Linked DNA regions of Starkeya sp. ORNL1. The protein of the gene in region 3 interacts with the protein of the main gene of each other region in a pairwise test. Links are inferred from orthologs where the notes say so. Each region holds a gene or a part of one and is shown on either strand. Other genes may lie near its edges.

Evidence for each region. Proteins that work in one complex are often made in the same cells at the same time.
Region 1: the proteins of rplL (region 3) and parC interact in binary tests that used the Escherichia coli proteins (3 or more experiments, as listed by UniProt). The link is inferred for Starkeya sp. ORNL1 from one-to-one orthologs.
Region 2: the proteins of rplL (region 3) and dnaE interact in binary tests that used the Escherichia coli proteins (3 or more experiments, as listed by UniProt). The link is inferred for Starkeya sp. ORNL1 from one-to-one orthologs.

Annotation. Positions count from the first base shown.
Region 1 is NZ_CP048834.1:558,949-562,238, forward strand. The notes cover bases 1-3,009. They hold parC (DNA topoisomerase IV subunit A), read left to right. Parts: upstream 1-392; coding sequence 393-2,627; downstream 2,628-3,009. Other genes in these bases: G3545_RS02745 (hypothetical protein), read right to left, coding at 1-71; G3545_RS02755 (PhoX family phosphatase), read right to left, coding at 2,740-3,009. In the rest of the region: more of G3545_RS02755, read right to left, coding at 3,010-3,290. UniProt on the Escherichia coli protein: Topoisomerase IV is essential for chromosome segregation; it is the principal protein responsible for decatenating newly replicated chromosomes. It relaxes supercoiled DNA.
Region 2 is NZ_CP048834.1:786,376-790,634, reverse strand. What follows is about bases 1-3,978. They hold dnaE (DNA polymerase III subunit alpha), read left to right. Parts: upstream 1-340; coding sequence 341-3,778; downstream 3,779-3,978. Other genes in these bases: G3545_RS03795 (cytochrome c peroxidase), read right to left, coding at 3,787-3,978; G3545_RS03805 (ABC transporter ATP-binding protein), read left to right, coding at 1-45. Outside these bases: more of G3545_RS03795, read right to left, coding at 3,979-4,259. UniProt on the Escherichia coli protein: DNA polymerase III is a complex, multichain enzyme responsible for most of the replicative synthesis in bacteria. This DNA polymerase also exhibits 3' to 5' exonuclease activity. The alpha chain is the DNA polymerase catalytic subunit.
Region 3 is NZ_CP048834.1:975,602-979,063, reverse strand. What follows is about bases 564-3,462. They hold rplL (50S ribosomal protein L7/L12), read left to right. Parts: upstream 564-1,775; coding sequence 1,776-2,150; downstream 2,151-3,462. Other genes in these bases: rpoB (DNA-directed RNA polymerase subunit beta), read left to right, coding at 2,408-3,462; rplJ (50S ribosomal protein L10), read left to right, coding at 1,206-1,724; rplA (50S ribosomal protein L1), read left to right, coding at 564-704. Outside these bases: more of rplA, read left to right, coding at 1-563. UniProt on the Escherichia coli protein: The binding site for several of the GTPase factors involved in protein synthesis (IF-2, EF-Tu, EF-G and RF3). Is thus essential for accurate translation.

The DNA.
Region 1 (3,290 bases), 420 kb from region 3 along the record:
GCAGATGCCGAACCGGCAGCAAACAGGCCGAGCGCAGCAGAACCGAAAGCGGCAAGCACAAAATTACGCATGAAAGCCTCCATGGGGGCGTTGAGTCGCCGACCGGGAGAACTTTTACCGACGGATTCGGTTCCGAACGTGAATGAAGTTGCGAAATTCAGCCATAAGCGTGAATGCTTATTCAGACAAACTGACATGCCGGCGAAGTAACACGTTAGGGTGGTAACTTCGCACTCCGGATTTGCTGATTCGCAGCTTGCGCGCGCGAAATATTACAGAGATTTAATCCGCGTCCGAGACGCCAGAATTCACGCTCACCACGGACGTTCGCTACTTGTTCACGTCACGCTCTCGATGTAGCCAAGAAACCATGAAAACCATGGACAAGAATCATGGGTGAGAGACCGATTCCGCCGGATGGCGGCTCGATCGAGCCGGTTGGCCTGAAGGCGGCGCTCGAGGAGCGCTACCTCGCCTATGCGCTCTCCACCATCATGCACCGCGCGCTGCCGGACGCCCGCGACGGGCTGAAACCGGTGCACCGGCGCATCCTCTATGGCATGCGGCTGCTGCGGCTCGATCCCGGCACGGCGTTCAAGAAATCGGCGAAGATCGTCGGCGACGTGATGGGTACCTTCCATCCGCACGGCGACCAGGCGATCTATGACGCGCTGGTGCGCCTCGCGCAGGATTTCTCGCAGCGTTATCCGCTGGTCGACGGGCAGGGCAATTTCGGCAATATCGACGGCGACAACGCCGCAGCGCACCGCTACACCGAAGCGCGCATGACCGAAGTCGCGCGCCTGATGCTCGACGGCATCGACGAGGACGCGGTCGCCTTCCGTCCTAATTATGACGGCCAGAGCGAGGAGCCGGTCGTCCTTCCCGCCGCCTTCCCGAACCTGCTGGCGAACGGCTCGACCGGCATCGCGGTGGGCATGGCGACCTCGATCCCGCCGCACAATGCGGCCGAGCTGATCGATGCCTGCCTGCATCTCATCGATAATCGCTCGGCTACCACCGACGATCTGATGCGCTTCGTGAAGGGGCCGGATTTCCCGACCGGCGGCGTCATCATCGACGGCCCGAACCAGATCGCCGACGCCTATGCGACCGGGCGCGGCGGCTTTCGGCTGCGGGCGCGCTGGCACAAGGAGGAGACCGGCCGCGGCACTTATGTCGTCGTCGTCACCGAAATCCCCTATGGCGTGCCGAAGTCGCGCCTGGTCGAGAAGATCGCCGAACTGCTGAACGAGAAGAAGCTGGCGCTGCTGGCCGATGTTCGGGACGAATCCGCCGAGGATGTGCGCCTCGTGCTGGAGCCGCGGGCGCGCAATGTCGATGCCGAGCTGATGATGGAGAGCCTGTTCCGGCTTTCCGAGCTTGAGATCCGCTTCCCGCTCAACATGAACGTGCTGGTCGGCGGGCTGGTGCCGAAGGTGGTGAGCCTCGGCGAAGCCCTGCTGGAATGGCTCGACCATCGCCGCGATGTGCTGCTGCGCCGCTCGCGCCATCGCCTGAGCGAGATCGAGCACCGGCTCGAAGTGCTGGGCGGCTATCTGATCGCCTATCTCAATCTCGACGAGGTGATCCGCATCATCCGCGAGGAGGACGAGCCGAAGCCGGCGCTGATGGCGCGCTTCGAACTGACCGATGTGCAGGCCGAGGCCATCCTCAATATGCGGCTGCGCAGCTTGCGCAAGCTCGAGGAGTTCGAGATCCGCAAGGAGCATGACGCGCTCTCCAAGGAGAAGGACGGCATCGAGAAGCTGCTCGGCTCCGAGGCGAGGCAGTGGAAGACCATCGCCTGGGAGCTCGGCGAAACCCGCAAACGCTTCGCTCCCGACACTGACCTGGGCCGTCGCCGCACCGGCTTCGGCGAGGCCGCCGCGCACGACGCCGACGCGGTGAGCGAAGCGATGATAGAGCGTGAGCCGATCACCGTCGTAGTGTCGGAGAAGGGCTGGATCCGCGCGCTCAAGGGCCATGTCGCCGATCAGTCGACGCTCGCCTTCAAGGGCGACGACGCGCTCAAGCTGTCCTTCTTCGCCGAGACCACGTCGAAGCTTCTGGTGTTCGCCACCAACGGCCGCTTCTACACGCTCGACGCTTCCAAACTGCCGGGCGGGCGCGGCCATGGCGAGCCGTTGCGACTCTCTATCGACCTCGAGCAGGAAGCCGAGCTGATTACGGTGTTCGTCTATCAGGGCGGCCGCAAGCTGCTGGTGGCGGCGAAGGAAGGCCGTGGCTTCGTGGTCGCCGAGGATGATTGCATCGCCAATACCCGCAAGGGCAAGCAGGTGCTCGGCGTCGACGCGCAGGAAGCCTGCGCCGTGGTGCCGGCGATGGGCGACACCGTCGCGGTGATCGGCGATAACCGCAAGCTGCTGCTGTTCCCGCTCACCCAGATCCCGGAAATGACCCGCGGCCGCGGCGTCAGGCTGCAGCGCTACAAGGATGGCGGGCTGGCCGACGTGAAGGTGTTCTCGCTTGCCGACGGGCTGACCTGGACCGACACCTCCGCTCGCACCTGGACGGTGAACGACCTTACCGAATGGCGCGGCGAGCGTGCCGGAGCCGGCCGGCTGCCGCCGAAGGGCTTCCCGCGGAACAATCGGTTCGGGTGAAGACAGTCGGTCATGCCCGGGCTTGTCCCGGGCATCCACGACCTTGCTGCATGAACAACCGTGGATGGCCGGGACAAGCCCGGCCATGACGGTTCGAGGCAGACGCGGGGCCTCAAACCCCGATCTTGCCGCCGTCCTTCTTGGTGATGACGACGACGGCCGGGCGCACCGGCATGTCGTTCTTGAAGTCCGGCCAGCGGGTCGACAGGTCCTCGTAGTAGGACGGCCGGCCGAACGGCGCCCAGTCGGTGCCGCCGTCGCCCGGATGCTGGACCGCAACGAAGGCGCTTTTGTCGTCCGGCGTGAACAGCGGGCCGCACAGTTCGGCGCCGACCGGCACGCGGAAGAACAGCTTCGAGGTGGCGCGGGCCTCGCCGTCCACGTCGACCGCCCAGAGGCCGTCGGTGCGGCCGGTGTCCTTCGGATTATTGCCGTCGGTGGCGACCCAGAGCCGGCCGGCGGCGTCGACGGCGCAATTGTCCGGCATGCCGAACCAGCCATTCTTGGTGGTCTCGGTCGAGAAGGAGGCGCCGACCGCGGCGACGGAGGGATCGCCGCACTTCAGCAGCACTTCCCACTTGCCGGTGGTCGCAGCGAAATCGCCGTCGGCTTCGGCGATCTCGATGATGTGGCCGAACGCGTTGGCGGCGCGCGGGTTGGCTG
Region 2 (4,259 bases), 190 kb from region 3 along the record:
CGGCGCGTCACGCTCCGCGAAGGGCGGGTCGTCGAGCTCGTCTGAGACTGGCATTAGGATTTCGGTAACGACGAACGAGAACAGATGTGGAACGGATTTGACTCTGGAACGGAAGGGCAACAATGTTCTTCCTATGTTCCATGGAGGTCGCCATGATCCGCATCCTGCTCCGTGAAGTCGCTGCGCTCTCGTCCATCGGCCTGTTCGTCGCCATGATCGGCGCCTGGGCCGGGTTGATCGGCGGCGCCTGAGGAAGACGGGGACTGCACGGCCAGCACCGTAGACGCGGCCGCGCGGTATCCCCACCATTCGCCGGATCGAGTCGGCGAGGAGAGTGGCGATGGCAGGGTCTGAGCTTGGGTTCGTGCATCTGCACGTCCACTCGTCTTTCTCGCTGCTCGAAGGCGCGCTCACCATCGGCAAGCTCGCCGAACTGGCGAAGAAGGACAAGCAGCCGGCTCTCGCGCTCACCGACACCGGAAACCTGTTTGGTGCGCTGGAATTCTCCGAGAAGCTGGCCGGCTCCGGCATCCAGCCTATCGTCGGCTGCGCGGTGGCGGTGGACTTCGCCGATCAGCAGAACGCCCGCGGGCCGCAAACGACGCGGCCGCGCATCGTTCTGCTCGCCGCGGATGAGCATGGCTGGCGCAACCTCATGGCGCTGGTCTCGCGCAGCTATCTCGACACCGCCACCGATGGCGCACCGCATATCCGCAGTGCGTGGCTGGAGGACACGACCGATGGCTTGATCGCGCTTACTGGCGGGCCGGATGGCCCGATCGACCGGGCGATCGCGTCGGGCAATGGCGAACTCGCCGAGACCCGGCTGGCCACGCTGGCGCGCCTGTTCGGCGACCGGCTTTATGTCGAGGTCCAGCGTCACGGCGCGGCCGAGGAGCGGGCGGTGGAGGCCCAACTGCTGGAACTGGCCTATCGAGCCGAACTGCCCATCGTCGCCACCAACGAACCCTTCTTCGCCAGCACAGACGACTATGAGGCGCATGACGCGTTGGTCTGTATCGCCGAGGGCCGGCTGGTGGCCGAGAGTAACCGCCGGCAACTGACCCCCGAGCACCGCTTCCGCACCCGTGCCGAGATGATGGCGCTGTTTGCCGATCTGCCCGAGGCGCTGGCCAATACGATCGAAGTGGCGCGGCGCTGCGCCTATCGCCCCCGCACCATCAAGCCGATCCTGCCGCGCTTTACCTTTGACCGCGACGAGGCTGAGGAACTGCGCCTGCAGGCGGAGGAGGGGCTGGCCCGCCGGCTCGCCGTGCACGGCACCGCGCCCGGCCTCGACGAGAAGGTCTATCGCGACCGACTGGCCTTCGAGCTGGAAATCATCACCCGGATGCAGTTCCCGGGCTACTTCCTCATCGTGTCGGACTTCATCAAATGGGCGAAGGCGCAGGGCATCCCGGTCGGGCCGGGGCGCGGCTCGGGCGCCGGCTCGCTGGTCGCCTATTCGCTGACCATCACCGACCTTGATCCGCTGCGCTTCGGCCTGCTGTTCGAGCGCTTCCTCAATCCCGAGCGCGTCTCGATGCCGGACTTCGACATCGATTTCTGCCAGGAGCGGCGCGACGAGGTGATCCGCTATGTGCAACAGCGCTACGGGCGCGATCAGGTGGCACAGATCATCACGTTCGGCACCTTGCAGGCGCGCGGCGTGCTGCGCGACGTCGGCCGCGTGCTGGAGATGCCTTATGGCCAGGTCGACAAGCTCTGCAAGCTGGTGCCGCAGAACCCGGCCAATCCGGTGACGCTGGCCCGCGCCATCGATGACGAGCCGCGCCTCCAGGCCGAGCGCGATTCCTCGCCGGTGGTGAAGCGCGCCTTCGACATCGCGGTGCGGCTCGAAGGGCTGAACCGCCACGCCTCGACCCACGCGGCCGGCATCGTCATCGGCGATCGTCCGCTCGCCGAACTGGTGCCGCTCTATCGCGACCCGCGTTCTGATATGCCGGTTACGCAATACAATATGAAGTGGATCGAGCAGGCCGGACTGGTGAAGTTCGACTTCCTCGGCCTCAAGACCCTGACCGTGCTGCAGACCGCGGTGCGCCTGGTGGCGCAACGCGGCATCACGCTCGATCTCGGCACCATCCCGCTCGACGACAAGAAGAGCTACGACATGCTCACCCGCGGCGAGACGGTGGGCGTGTTCCAGGTGGAAAGCTCCGGCATGCGGCGCGCGCTGGTGGACATGAAGCCGGACCGGCTGGAGGACATCATCGCCCTCGTCGCGCTGTACCGCCCGGGCCCGATGGCCAATATCCCGGTCTATTGCGCGGTGAAGAACGGGCAGGAGAAGGCGGAGTATGTCCACCCCGCGCTCGAGACCAGCCTGAAGGAAACGTACGGCGTCATCATCTACCAGGAACAGGTGATGCAGATCGCGCAGACGCTGTCGGGCTATTCGCTCGGCGAAGCCGACCTGCTGCGCCGCGCCATGGGCAAGAAGATCCGCGCCGAGATGGACAAGCAGCGCGAACGCTTCGTCGACGGCGCGGTGGAGCGCGGCGTCACCAAGGGCAAGTCATCGGAAATTTTCGACCTGCTCGCCAAGTTCGCCGACTACGGCTTCAACAAGAGCCACGCGGCGGCCTATGCCCTGGTCGCCTACCAGACCGCCTATATGAAGGCGAACTACCCGGCGGAATTCATCGCCGCGTCGATGACGCTCGATATGTCGAACACCGACAAGCTCGGCGAATTCCGCCAGGAAGCGCAGCGGCTCGGCATCGTGGTGGTGCCGCCGTCGGTGAACCATTCCGGCCGTGAATTCGCGGTGCGCGACGGCAAGATTTATTACGCGCTAGCCGCCATCAAGGGCGTCGGCGGCCATGCGGTCGATGCCATCGTCGAGGCGCGCGGCGAACGGCCCTTCGCCGATCTCGCCGACTTCGCCGCCCGCATCAATGCCAAGGCACTGAACAAGCGGACTTTGGAAAGCCTGGTCAGCGCCGGCGCGTTCGATACGGTGGAGCCGAATCGTGCCCGCGCGCTCGCCGCCATCGATCCGGTGCTCGCCCATGCGGCGCGGCTCGGAGCGGACGCCGCGGTCGGGCAGAACGACATGTTCGGCAGCGGCGCGGCGCGCGCCAGCCTGCCATTGCCCAACGCCGAGGCGTGGCTGCCGGCCGAGCGGCTGCAGCGCGAATACGATGCCATCGGCTTCTTTCTCACCGGCCATCCGCTCGACGATTACGCCCCGGCACTGGAGCGCCTGCGGGTGCAGCGCTGGACCGACTTCACCCGCTCGGTACGCGCCGGCGCCGCCGCCGGCCGGCTCGCCGCGACCGTCGTCAGCCGGCAGGAGCGCCGCACCAAGACCGGCACCAAGATGGGCATTGTCGGGCTTTCCGACCCGTCCGGCCAGTTCGAGGCAGTGATCTTCTCGGAAGGGCTGGCGCAACTTCGCGAGGTGCTGGAGCCCGGCACCGCGCTGCTGCTCCACGTGTCGGCGGAGTTGCAGGGCGAGGATGTGCGCGCGCGGATCCAAAGCGCCGAGCCGCTCGATGCCGCCGCAACCAAGATGCAGAAGGGGCTGCGCATCTTCCTGCGCTCGCCCGATCCGCTGGAGAGCGTCGCCGCGCGGCTCAATTCGCTCGCGGGCGGCGGGCGAGGGGACGGGCAGGTGGCTTTGGTGCTGCTGCTCGGCGAGCGCGGCGACACCCAGGTGGAGGTGAAGCTGCCCGGCCGCTTCGCCCTGTCGCCGCAGATCGCCGGCGCCATCAAGGCTGTGCCCGGCGTGGTGCAGGTCGAGGCGCATTAGCGCCCGTTCTAACGTGCGGCCTTCTGTGCCATCGCGTTGTCAGCCGACGTCGAGTAGCCGTCGGTCAGCGTCTTCAGGAAGGCGACGACGTCGTCGATCTCGTCTTCCGTGAGTGCCGGGCGATCACCGGGCTTGCCGCCGAACGGCGGATCCTGGTTGAGATTGTCCCAGTAGCGCTCTGGCAGGTCGTTATAGATGGCGATCGTGCCATCCGGTCGACGCGGATAGAAGCGCTCCGGCTCTACGTCGCGATAGATATAGAAGGCGACGGCATCGCGCAGATCGTGAAAGATCCCGTTGTGGAAGAAACTCTTCCGTAGCGCGACGTTGCGCAGTGACGTGGTCTTGAACAGCCCGCAATAGTCCGGCCGATCGCGAAAATCGGTGCGGTAGGGACCACACAGGCCGAGATCGAAATAGGCGGGATCCTGATTGGCGGGGATCGCCATGTTCCGTGGCAGGCCGAGCGCGATCAGCCCGT
Region 3 (3,462 bases):
ACATTGCAAAGCGTGTCCGTGCTACCCGTGAAGGCGTCGATCGCCTGAAGCTCTATGGCCTCGACGAGGCTCTGGGCATGATCAAGGAGCGGGCCACCGCCAAGTTCGACGAGACCATCGAGGTCGCGATCAATCTCGGCGTCGATCCCCGCCATGCCGACCAGATGGTCCGCGGCGTGTGCAACCTGCCGAACGGCTCCGGCCGTACCGTGCGCGTTGCCGTGTTCGCGCGCGGCGCCAAGGCCGACGAGGCCAAGGCGGCCGGTGCCGACATCGTCGGCGCCGAGGACCTCCTGGAGATCGTCCAGGGCGGCACCATCGAGTTCGATCGCTGCATCGCCACGCCGGACCTGATGCCGCTGGTCGGCCGTCTCGGCAAGGTGCTCGGCCCGCGCGGCCTGATGCCGAACCCGAAGGTCGGCACCGTGACCATGGACGTGAAGGGCGCGGTGGAAGCTGCCAAGGGCGGCGCCGTCGAGTTCCGCGTCGAGAAGGCCGGCATCATCCACGCCGGCATCGGCAAGGCCTCGTTCCCGGTCGACAAGCTGGCCCAGAACATCCGCGCCTTCGCCGACGCGGTGGTCCGCGCCAAGCCGACCGGCGCCAAGGGCACCTATGTCCAGCGCATCGCGGTGTCCTCGACCATGGGCCCGGGCGTGAAGGTCGAGCCGGCCACGGTGCTCACCGCGGGTGCCGGCGCCTGATCGAGGTCGCGGTGGCGTGATCGCCGCTATGTGGAAATGTCAAGCCCCTGATGCTATCGGGGGTGACAAATCCACTTCGACCCTCTATATGGCAGGTTTCGCTCCGGACTCGTTCGGGGCGATATCGAAGAAATTTCAGACTTTCGTCCATTAACCCGGACGAAGGGGCCGGTGGGGCTCGCCCTGCCGGCCTAGAGCATGTTCCGCGATGTCCAAGGACGGAAGGGGAACACGCTCTAAGTCCTGTCCGAGACTGCAGGTGCCGCGCCCTCAAAAGCCCGGCGTAATCCCAATCCGGGGCCTGCATAGACGGGGTACGACCGAGACGTGATGCCCGGCTTGCCGGTCGTTGGGTTTCGGCTCGAACCAGCGCCTTGGCCGGAATTTCCGGGTCCCAGGGGGACAGGAACTAAGCGTCGACCCGTCTTCTCGAAGATGGGCCGGCAAGGCGCAAACCGGCGGAGCGGGATCCTCCCAATCCGCCACCGGAGAGCAAGAGAAGTGGATCGAGCGCAAAAAGAAGAGCTCGTCGCGTCGCTTTCCGAAGTGTTCAAGAGCACTTCGGTTGTCGTCGTGGCCCACTATTCCGGTATCACCGTCGCTCAGATGTCCAAGCTGCGTCAGCAGATGAAGGCGAGCGGCGCGACCGTGAAAGTGGCTAAGAACCGCCTCGCGAAGATCGCTCTCGAAGGATCGGACGTCGCACATGTCGGCTCCCTGCTGAAGGGCCCGACCATCATCGCTTATTCGAGCGATCCTGTTGCGGCGCCGAAGGTTGCCGTCGACTTCGCCAAGACCAATGACAAGTTCGTCATCCTTGGCGGGGCATTCGGCAAGACCGCCCTCAACCCCGACGGTGTCAAGGCCCTGGCCACGATGCCGTCTCTGGACGAACTGCGCGCCAAGCTGATTGGGCTCATCAACGCCCCGGCTACCAAGATCGCACAGGTCGTCAACGCGCCGGCGGCGAAGCTCGCCCGCGTGTTCGGGGCTTACGGCCGCGAGAACGAAGCCGCGTGAGGCTTTCCCGGTAAAATCTGGTTCGAACCGAAATCCAAGGACTTAGATAAAATGGCTGATCTGTCGAAGCTCGTCGACGAGCTTTCCAACCTGACCGTCCTCGAGGCTGCCGAGCTCGCGAAGCTCCTCGAAGAGAAGTGGGGCGTCTCCGCTGCGGCCGCCGTGGCCGTCGCCGCCGCTCCGGGTGCTGCCGCCGCCGCTCCGGTGGAAGAGCAGACCGAGTTCACCGTCGTCCTTGCCGCCGCCGGCGACAAGAAGATCGAGGTCATCAAGGAAGTCCGTGCCATCACGGGCCTCGGCCTCAAGGAAGCCAAGGACCTCGTCGAAGCGGCCCCCAAGGCCGTCAAGGAAGGCGTGTCCAAGGAAGAAGCCGAGAAGATCAAGGCGCAGATCGAAAAGGCCGGCGCCAAGGTCGAGCTTAAGTGAGCTCATGAATTTCGGGGTCGCCGGTTCGCCGGCGGCCCCGCGCTTCCGCCTTTCGGAAGCGCGACGAGAGCGTGACGGCTCTCCCGGCGATCTCAGACGGGATCGCCCGGCGAGCCGTCAGGTGCGCAGATGGTCGGAGCATGGGCGCTGGCAAGGCGCCCTTCGGTGTTTCGGCACTCTCGCAATCATGCGGTTCCATGGCCCAGCGGCGGGGCATGGAACGCGCGGACGGATACTCGGACGGAGCGAGGAGCGACATGGCGCAGACGTTCACCGGTCGTAAGCGGGTCCGCAAGTTCTTCGGCAAGATCCAGGAAGTGGCTGAGATGCCGAACCTCATCGAGGTTCAGAAGGCATCCTATGACCAGTTCCTGCAGATCCAGGAGCCGAAGGGCGGGCGCGACGACGACGGCATTCAGGCGGTTTTCAAGTCCGTATTCCCGATTTCCGACTTTTCGGGCGCGGCCATGCTGGAATTCGTACGCTACGAATTCGAGCCGCCAAAATATGACGTCGACGAGTGCCGCCAGCGCGGCATGACATTCGCGGCTCCGCTCAAGGTGACGCTGCGTCTCATCGTGTTCGATGTCGACCCGGATACCGGCGCCAAGTCCGTCAAGGACATCAAGGAGCAGGATGTCTATATGGGCGACATCCCGCTGATGACGATGAACGGTACCTTCATCGTCAACGGCACCGAGCGCGTCATCGTCTCCCAGATGCACCGCTCGCCGGGCGTGTTCTTCGATCACGACAAGGGCAAGACGCACTCCAGCGGCAAGCTGCTGTTCGCCGCCCGCATCATCCCGTATCGCGGTTCCTGGCTCGACATCGAGTTCGACGCCAAGGACATCGTCTATGCGCGCATCGACCGCCGTCGCAAGATCCCGACGACATCGCTGCTGTTCGCGCTCGGGCTGGACGGCGAGGAGATCCTCAACACCTTCTACAACACCATCACCTTCTCCCGCGCGAAGGACGGCTGGCGCATGCCGTTCGATCCCAAGCGCATGAAGGGCTACAAGGCGGTCGCCGACCTGATCGACGCCGACACCGGCGAAGTCGTGGTCGAGGCCGGCAAGAAGGTGACCGTCCGCCAGGCGCGCCAGCTCGCCGAGAAGGGCCTCAAGGCCCTGAAGATCTCGGACGACGAGATGGTCGGCCAGTACATCGCCGAGGATCTGGTCAACCCGACCTCGGGTGAGATCTATGTCGAGGCCGGTGACGAGATCACCGAGAAGATGCTGAAGCAGCTCGTCGAGCTTGGCTATGACGAGGTGCCGGTACTCGACATCGACCACATCAATGTCGG